2 regions of the Priestia sp. FSL P4-0332 genome follow, and region 1 is predicted to be linked to the other one. Evidence: riboswitches for the same ligand, from Rfam matches in the RefSeq annotation. Region 1 holds a riboswitch; the other holds the start of a gene.
What was found. A riboswitch is a leader RNA that binds a small molecule or an ion and turns the genes downstream of it on or off. The one in region 1 is predicted to bind cyclic di-AMP.

Region 1 (4,205 bases):
ATGACGAGGATACAAGAAAACAAGGTTATGAAGTGTTAAATATTCGTTCCAGTGATGTAACCAACCAGCTAACGAATCAGTTTAAATTAGAAGAATATTTTCGTAAACAAATTACGTCTGATGAACTAACTGCTTACTATAAACGTATTGAAAACGATCTAACGCGCGTATCTTTTACGCAGCTGGCTTTTTCCACTTTACATGATGCCGCTGCCGCTGCGGCTGAACTGCAAAAGGGAACATCGCTTCAGGACGTTCAAAAAAAATATGCTGATGTCCAGACAGTGAGCAAAATAGAGAATGCTGATAATCTAAAGCTTTCAAGTTTATCTCCCTCTTTTATAGATGTTTTAAAAAAACAGCACATCGGAGAGAGTAGTGAGCCCATTAAAATGGGTAAAGTCTATTATATTCTTATTTTAAAACAAAAAGATAAAAAAACGGAATCAGAAGTCAAAGAAGAAATGATGAAAGAACTTGTTTTGAATCATATCAACCGGTATATCCAGGATCAACTGCCAAGGTTTCACGTGACTTTCAACCTTAGGTAGTTCCCTTTTATATAGATTGATTGTTTTCAAAAAACAAGCAGGTAAAAGAGCTTTCTATTAATAGAGAGCTCTTTTACATTTTTAAGTAGACAGAAATGTCGGCACCTGATAAAATGAAGTTGTAAAACTTTCATTATTCGGAAAATTTATACCCTCCAGCTTTGGAGGGTTATTTTTTATGCTGTTGGACGAATAAAAGAGGCTGGGACAAAAGTAGTTTAATGGAAAGAAGATCCGAACGATGAATCGTTCGGATTTTTTCGTTAGTATGGTGAACGTATGTTTAATCTATTTATTTGGTTCTAGCTGTTGATTGGAGGGCAAGGCGAAGACTCCTGCGGAAAGCGAAGCCTGGCACAGAAATCAACAGCGGTGTCAAAAGTGATTCATACGAGCTTATTGATCCCATTGTTCGCTTTTAGATTGGACCGCTTTCGTTAGGTTTCAATCACTTTTCATCTTTTAAATGACTCAATAATGCAGGAGCCATCTCCACGTGAGAAAGGGCGATGTGTGAAATCGTTTTGGCATAAGGTGTAATTTCGTTAATAAATTGTTCGAGTACGTGCAGGTGAGGAAGCTGAAGCTTTGTAATAAAGCAGGCTTGCCCGGCGATTCGTTCACAGAATAAAGCGTAGGGATACTGAGAAATAAATCGTTTAAAACGCTCATGCTCTCCGTTTTTCATGGTTACTTCAATAAAACACGACACAGGCAAATGCAGCTTTTCATAATCAATATCGATCGTATATCCTTTTATAACGCCAAAGCTCTCTAGCTGCCTTACTCGCTCTGCCACCGAAGGAGGAGACAGGTTAATTTGTTTTCCTAGCTCTCGTAAGGAAAGGCGGCTGTTTTGCTGCAGCGCCTGCAAAATCGATAAATCAATTTCATCAATTTTCAATTGAAAACCTTCTTTCTCATTAACGTTTCATTTGATTAGTAATAGTAGATAAGATGTTTTATATGTAATCTGAAATTTCCATTTTTCTTACTATAATAATTAAAAAGGAGTGAGTAAAAAATGGCAAGAGTTTTGTTAGCAAACGAAGAGGGAACAAATTTTGAAAAAGCATTGAATTTAATTCCGCATGTAAAAAGATTGTATGATGAGCTTTACGACACGCTTTGGAACAGCGATATAGTAGAAAAAGAGACTAAGGAAAAAATTAGGCTTTATCTAGCAGGTGTTAACGGCTGTGAGACGTGTATGAGCATGTCATATGTAGGCGATGAGACGCTTAATCAAAAAGTGTTAAGAGAAAAAGAGCTGGAAGAAAAAGATCGATTACTGTTTCGATTTATTGATGTATACCGGGTGCGTCCAAGGGAGTTGACGGATGCTGATATGAATCAATTAAAGAAATTTTACAGTGATACGCAGCTGTTAGAGCTTTTGGCTGTTATTAATTTATTTGATCAATTTCACAAAATGATTGTCAGTTTAGATTTATATGATTTTTGCAGCTTGCAGGGCAAGTGAGATCTTCCCTAAAAATATCTTGACAGACAAAATCCACAGGAGTAAGATAGCTTTCGTGAAGTGAAACGCATCATGAATCGAATCGATTATTCTAAAAAATAGATCATAGACATTTGAATAAAAATCGCTTAATCCATTACGGAGCGGAGGACCCATTATTTACGCACATATTGTGCTCCGGGGTGAATCCTTAAAAAGGTAGGGTTACTCTTAAAACCCGAACCCGACAGCTAACTTCGCAAGCGTTTTGAGGGGGAAGAGTGTGGAAAAACACAGGAGCCTTCCTGTGTTTTTTTGCGCTTTTTTTAAGAAAAGGATGTAATTTTTTAGAAAAAGTATAAGCTAAGAGAACACACAGCAGTTGAAGAAAGGAATAAATACATTATGAAAAAACAGTTTGCTGTATTGGGATTAGGTCGTTTTGGAGGCAGTTTGGTTGAAGAGTTTGCTAATCTGGATGTGGATGTGCTCGCTATTGACCGCAATCAAGAGGTAGTAAATAAATTTAGCAACTCAGCTACATATGTTGTGCAAGCAAACGCGATTGATGAAGCTAGCTTAAAGGGGCTAGGTATCCGCAATGTTGATCATGCGCTTATTTCGTTTGGAGATGATATCGAAGCAAGCGTACTCGCAACCATGCTTTTAAAAGATATGGGCGTTAAGCAAGTATGGGTAAAGGCAGTGAATATGTATCATCAAAAAGTGCTCGAAAAAATAGGAGCGGACAAAGTTATTCATCCAGAGCGCGATATCGCTAAGCGTATTGCTCATCACGTGGTGTCAGAAAAAATCATTGATTACATTGAACTGTCAAAGGATTATAGTATTGTCGAAATTGTCGCCTCTAAGAAACTTCATAATAAAACGCTGTTTGATTTAAACATTCGTGCCAAGTACGGCTGCAATATTATCGGCTTTCAGCGAAAAGACGGGGAAATGGTTATTTCGCCTACCGCACATGAAATAATTGAACAAGGAGATATGCTGATTGTTATCGGACATAATCGCGATTTGAACCGTTTTGAAGAAGAAGGAGTTTAACTCATGAAAAAACAAATCATTAAACTTACCCCTCCGCAGCTGCTTATCTCTATTTTTGGAGGAGGAATTATTATTGGTGCTTTTCTATTGATGATGCCTTTTTCTACTACTGAGCCAATCCGGTGGGTAGACGCCCTTTTTACATCTACTTCCGCTATGACAGTGACCGGCTTAGCCGTCGTAGATACAGGTACACGTTTTACCGTCATCGGTCAAACGATCATTATGCTGTTAATTCAAATAGGCGGTCTTGGCATTATGTCATTTGCCGTGTTGATTTTTATGATGCTAGGTAAAAAAATTGGATTTAAAGAGCGTATGCTCGTTCAGCAGGCCTTAAATCAGACGAGCGTCGGCGGAGTTGTGCTGCTAGTTAAAAGGCTGTTTATCTTTTCATTTTTAATTGAGTTTGTTGCACTTATCTTCTTAGCAATACGCTGGGTTCCGGAATTCGGATGGTCTAAGGGATTGTTCTTTAGCTTGTTTCATTCGATTTCTGCTTTTAATAACGCAGGGTTTGGACTGCTGTCTGATAACTTAGTTCAGTATGTAGGAGACCCTATTATTAACATAACAATTTCTTTTCTGTTCATTATTGGCGGGTTAGGGTTTACCGTCCTTGCTGATATGTGGGTGAAAAAATCGTACAAAAAACTAACGCTGCATTCAAAAATTATGATTATCAGCACGTTTGCGATTAACGTGACTGCAATGCTTTTTATTTTTTTCTTAGAGTACGGCAATTCACATACGCTTGGAAATTTATCATTAGGGGACAAAGCATGGGCGTCTTATTTTCAAGCAGTAACGACAAGAACCGCTGGATTTAATACGATTGATTTAGCTCACCTGCATGACGCAACGGTGTTTTTAATGGTTTTATTAATGTTTATTGGTGCAGGAAGTGCGTCAACGGGAGGCGGTATCAAACTAACAACGTTTGTGGTAATTATTTTTTCAGTATGGGCATTTTTACGAAGCAGGGAAGATATTGTGCTCCTAAAGAGAAGGCTCCTTCCCCTTCACGTGTTTAAGGCACTAGCCATCACGATGATTTCAATTATGTTTGTGTTTGGGGCCATTTTCCTGTTAAATATTTCGGAAAACCTGCCGTTTGTAAAAATTAT
Region 2 (4,205 bases), 740 kb from region 1:
ATAGCTTTTTTATTAAACATAGCTTTTGGCCACCTTTTAATATCATGATCAGCATGTCCGTTATGACATTGATAGCATGGATAATATGTATTACAGCAATAAAATTTTATTGCGATAATATCTTTAGCTGTATGATAGTGCGTACAGCGCGTTTCGGAATCCACCGTATCACCTTTTACTGCAGGTACAGATTTGTTCATTATCATCACTCCCTATGAAAAGTATAGCATGCTTTTATACGCCTTATCATACATATGTAAAAAGAAAAATGCTATAATAAAACCATCGTTTTACATGTCAGATTGCATGCTAAAAAGATCAGATAAAAATTGATGTCAAAACAGATCGATTAAGTGAAGTAAAGAGAGGAAGAAAAAATGAGTAAGCAAGTTATCGTTTTTACCGGAGGCGGAACAGCTGGACACGTAACACCAAACATTGCCATTATGAAAGAATTAGACAGTGAAAAATGGGATATCCATTATGTCGGTTCTCACAATGGTATTGAGAAAGAATTAATTACAAAATTAAACGTTCCATATCATGCGATTTCAAGCGGGAAGCTGCGTCGATACGTAGATATGGAAAATGTAAAAGATGTATTTCGAGTAGCAAAAGGAGTTGGCGATGCACGTCGCGTGCTGAAAAAGTTAAAGCCTTCTCTTGTGTTTTCAAAAGGCGGTTTTGTCACAGTTCCTGTTGTAATGGCTGCTAAATCGCTAAACATTCCCGTGTTCATTCATGAAAGTGATTTAACACCGGGACTGGCAAATAAAATTGCGCAGAAATTTGCCACTAAAGTTTTCACTTCTTTTGATGAAGCGGCAAACTATTTTCCAAAAGAAAAAGTGCAGGTTGTTGGTTCACCTATTCGAAAAGAATTATTTAGCGGAAGCGCAGCGAACGGGGAAAGCTGGCTTCGCTTTTATGATAAGCGCCCAATTTTAACCATTATGGGCGGAAGTTTAGGAGCACGTCGCATCAATGAAATTGTTCGAGAGTCCTTGCCTGAACTGCAAAAGAAATTTCAAATTGTACACCTGTGCGGAAAAGGCAATGTTGATACAAGCCTTGAAAAAGAGTCGGGCTACCGTCAGTTAGAATATGTAAATGAACAGCTTCCAGATGTTCTAGCGGCCACTGATTATGTGATTACACGCGGCGGATCAAATGCTATCTTTGAGTTTTTAGCCCTTCATAAACCGATGATGATTATTCCTTTGTCAAAAGCACAAAGCCGCGGAGATCAAATTTTAAATGCACAGTCCTTTAAGAAAAAAGGCTACTGTATGGTTGTGGAAGAAGAACAGTTAACAAAAGAAGTGTTTTTGCGGGAAGTAAATGAGCTTCAGCAGCAGGCAAGTACGATGAAGCGTACAATGCGTGAAGCAACAAAAACGGATGCCATTTCAATTCTTGTAAATGAAATTGAGAAAATGAGTTAAAAAAAAGGCTGGGACAAACGTACTTTAGCCGAAGTGAAAAACGAACCATTGATCAAGGTGTTTGATTAGTGGTTCGTTTTTTTTGTTAAAGTGAACGTAGGTTTCACCTGTTCAGATCCTTCTAGCAGTTGATTGGAGGGCAAGAAGAAGCCTCCTGCGGAAAGCGAAGTCTTGCACAGAAATCAACTGCGGTGTCACAAGCGGTTCAGCTCATGTATCCCATTTGTTCATCTTTAGATGGGCTACATTCAGTCACAACCTTTTTTTCTTCGAATCTATTATTTTAAAATAATGAATATACATAGAAAAATAAAGCTTTTAAAATTTCAAAAAATGTTGTTGACAGTAAATTTTAACAGGAGTAAGATTACTCTCATGAAACGTTCCACTGTGAAACGCTGAGTCTTTTCTGAAAGAGAAGGAAAGAGCGGAGGACCCAATTATCAGGGGTGAATCTCTTAATTGAGTAGGGTTACTTTCTTGACCCGAACCCGTCAGCTAACTTCGTAAGCGTTAAGAGAGAGGATGGTGTAATCGTGGTCGTTTTCTATAACAGCGGATAGTACGCTCCTTTCAAAATATAGGTGAAAGGAGCGTCAAGATGCATTTATCTAAGCAAATGATTCAATTGATTGAATACCGAGCAATGTGCGACCAGCAATCTTTTGATCTAGCAAACCGCTATTTGTCTACGTTAGCTAATCAAAGTTTTAAACGCAGCAGTAAAAACCATAATTAAGTCTAAAAATTAAATAACAAATATACGCTTAATCAATTATGAGCGGGGGACCCAATATTTTGTACGTATGTACTAGGGGTGAATCTCTTAACTGAGTAGGGTTACTTCCATAACCCGAATCCGACAGCTAACTCCGTAAGCGTTTTGGGAGTAAAAAAATTCGTGTCGATCACGGCTTATTTGTCGTGCATTAAACCGCGGAAGAGAACTCTCTTCTGCGGTTTTTTTAATGGGGAAAATAGGAGAGCAGGTTATGTCTGCACCGTAAAGAGGATATAGTAGGGCTTTTAAAACGAGAGCAACAATACGTGAGGATTAAACAATCAAAGATAACCTTTCGCAGCTAGCTCACTTGGGCGTGATGCTTTACGCACAGAAACAGTCACTACGCTTAATCATGGGTAGTAAGAAACAGTTAGGAGGGAGCAACTTGGATATAATCATGCTTGGAACGCTTGCCATATTAACAGCTGCTATGTACGGAATTATTTGCTGGTCGTCTCATGTAGTAGACGAAAGAGAGGAGAAGTGAACATGTCGTTCATTTTGTTAGGTATTTCAGTTCTCGTTTTAATTTATTTAGTATATGTACTGTTAAATCCAGAACAATTTTAATAAGCGGAGGAATAAAACGTGGGAATTTTTCTACTATCAGTTGCGCTGCTGCTTGTTTTTGTAGCGCTTATTGCAAAGCCCGTAGGTATTTATATAGCGAATGTGTTTTCAAACGATAAAAACACTAGCTTGGTAGGGAAGATAGAATCGGTGATGTTTAAAGCGGCAGGAATTAAAGGGCATAATCAGACGTGGAAGCAATATGCACTTGCTCTCGTTTTGGCGAATACGTTTATGATTTTTGTGGTGTATCTTATCTTCCGGTTTCAAGCGGTACTGCCGCTTAACCCAAGCCACATCAAAGGAATGGATCCGGCCCTTGCTTTTAACACGGCCATTAGTTTTATGACAAATACGAACTTGCAGCACTACAGCGGTGAATCAGGTTTGTCTTATTTCTCGCAGATGGCCGCCGTTGTATTTATGATGTTTGCTGCACCAGCAACAGCCCTTGCAGTAGCAATCGCTTTTATTCGTGGGTTGGCAGGGAAGGACATGGGAAACTTTTTTGTTGATTTTGTGAAATCAATTACGCATGTTTTACTTCCTATTGCTTTTATAACAGGCATTTTATTTGCGTTTTTAGGTGTTCCTCAAACGTTAAGCGGAACGGTGACTGCCCATACATTAGAAGGGGCATCCCAGCAAATAGCAAGGGGACCAGTTGCTTCTTTTCTTTCAATCAAAGAGCTAGGCAACAACGGAGGGGGATTTTTTGGTGTCAATTCAGCTCATCCATTTGAAAATCCTAATGCGTGGAGCAATGTATTACAAATCGTCCTTATGCTTTTGTTGCCAACCGCACTTCCTTTTACGTACGGAAAAATGATCGGACAGCGTAAACAAGGTCGCATCTTGTTTATATCGATGAGTATGCTCTTTATTGTTATCTTAAGTACAGCGTTTGTAACAGAGTGGGGTGGCAACCCTAGACTTGATGCTTTTCATTTGAATGAAGCGAGCGGTTATATGGAAGGGAAAGAAGTTCGTTTTGGTGTCGGCATGTCAACTCTGTACGCCATCGTGACGACAGCAAGTGAAACAGGCGCAGTCAATGCCATGCACGATACCCTTACGCCTCTTACCGGGTTATTGACACTTGGAAATATGATGTTAAATACCGTATTTGGCGGTGTCGGAGCAGGATTTATGAATGTCATGATGTACGTCATCATCGCCGTATTTTTATCAGGTTTAATGGTTGGAAGAACCCCGGAATACGTAGGTAAAAAAATTGAAGGAAAAGAAATGAAGCTCATTGCCGTGACGCTTATTCTGCAGCCGCTGCTAATTTTAGGGGGAACCGCCGTAGCGCTCACTACTCATTTAGGAATGGAAGGTATATCAAACCCAGGCTTTCACGGGTTAAGCCAGGCACTGTATGAATTTACGTCGTCAGCAGCAAA

Region 2: linked by a shared signal. The riboswitch ahead of kdpF (K(+)-transporting ATPase subunit F) and the one ahead of MKY06_RS19950 (potassium channel family protein) in region 1 are both predicted to bind cyclic di-AMP.

The regions. Positions count from the first base shown of each region.
Region 1 covers NZ_JBBOUA010000001.1:3,786,006-3,790,210, reverse strand. The annotation lists gene MKY06_RS19965 (peptidyl-prolyl cis-trans isomerase) at 1-551, shown strand, start outside; gene MKY06_RS19960 (Lrp/AsnC family transcriptional regulator) at 1,000-1,455, opposite strand; gene MKY06_RS19955 (carboxymuconolactone decarboxylase family protein) at 1,576-2,034, shown strand; cyclic di-AMP (ydaO/yuaA leader) riboswitch at 2,150-2,294, shown strand; gene MKY06_RS19950 (potassium channel family protein) at 2,419-3,078, shown strand; gene MKY06_RS19945 (TrkH family potassium uptake protein) at 3,082-4,205, shown strand, end outside.
Region 2 covers NZ_JBBOUA010000001.1:3,041,640-3,045,844, reverse strand. The annotation lists gene MKY06_RS15500 (CHY zinc finger protein) at 1-200, opposite strand, end outside; gene MKY06_RS15495 (undecaprenyldiphospho-muramoylpentapeptide beta-N-acetylglucosaminyltransferase) at 378-1,445, shown strand; cyclic di-AMP (ydaO/yuaA leader) riboswitch at 1,832-1,974, shown strand; gene MKY06_RS15490 (hypothetical protein) at 2,047-2,184, shown strand; cyclic di-AMP (ydaO/yuaA leader) riboswitch at 2,200-2,340, shown strand; gene kdpF (K(+)-transporting ATPase subunit F) at 2,719-2,799, shown strand; gene kdpA (potassium-transporting ATPase subunit KdpA) at 2,824-4,205, shown strand, end outside.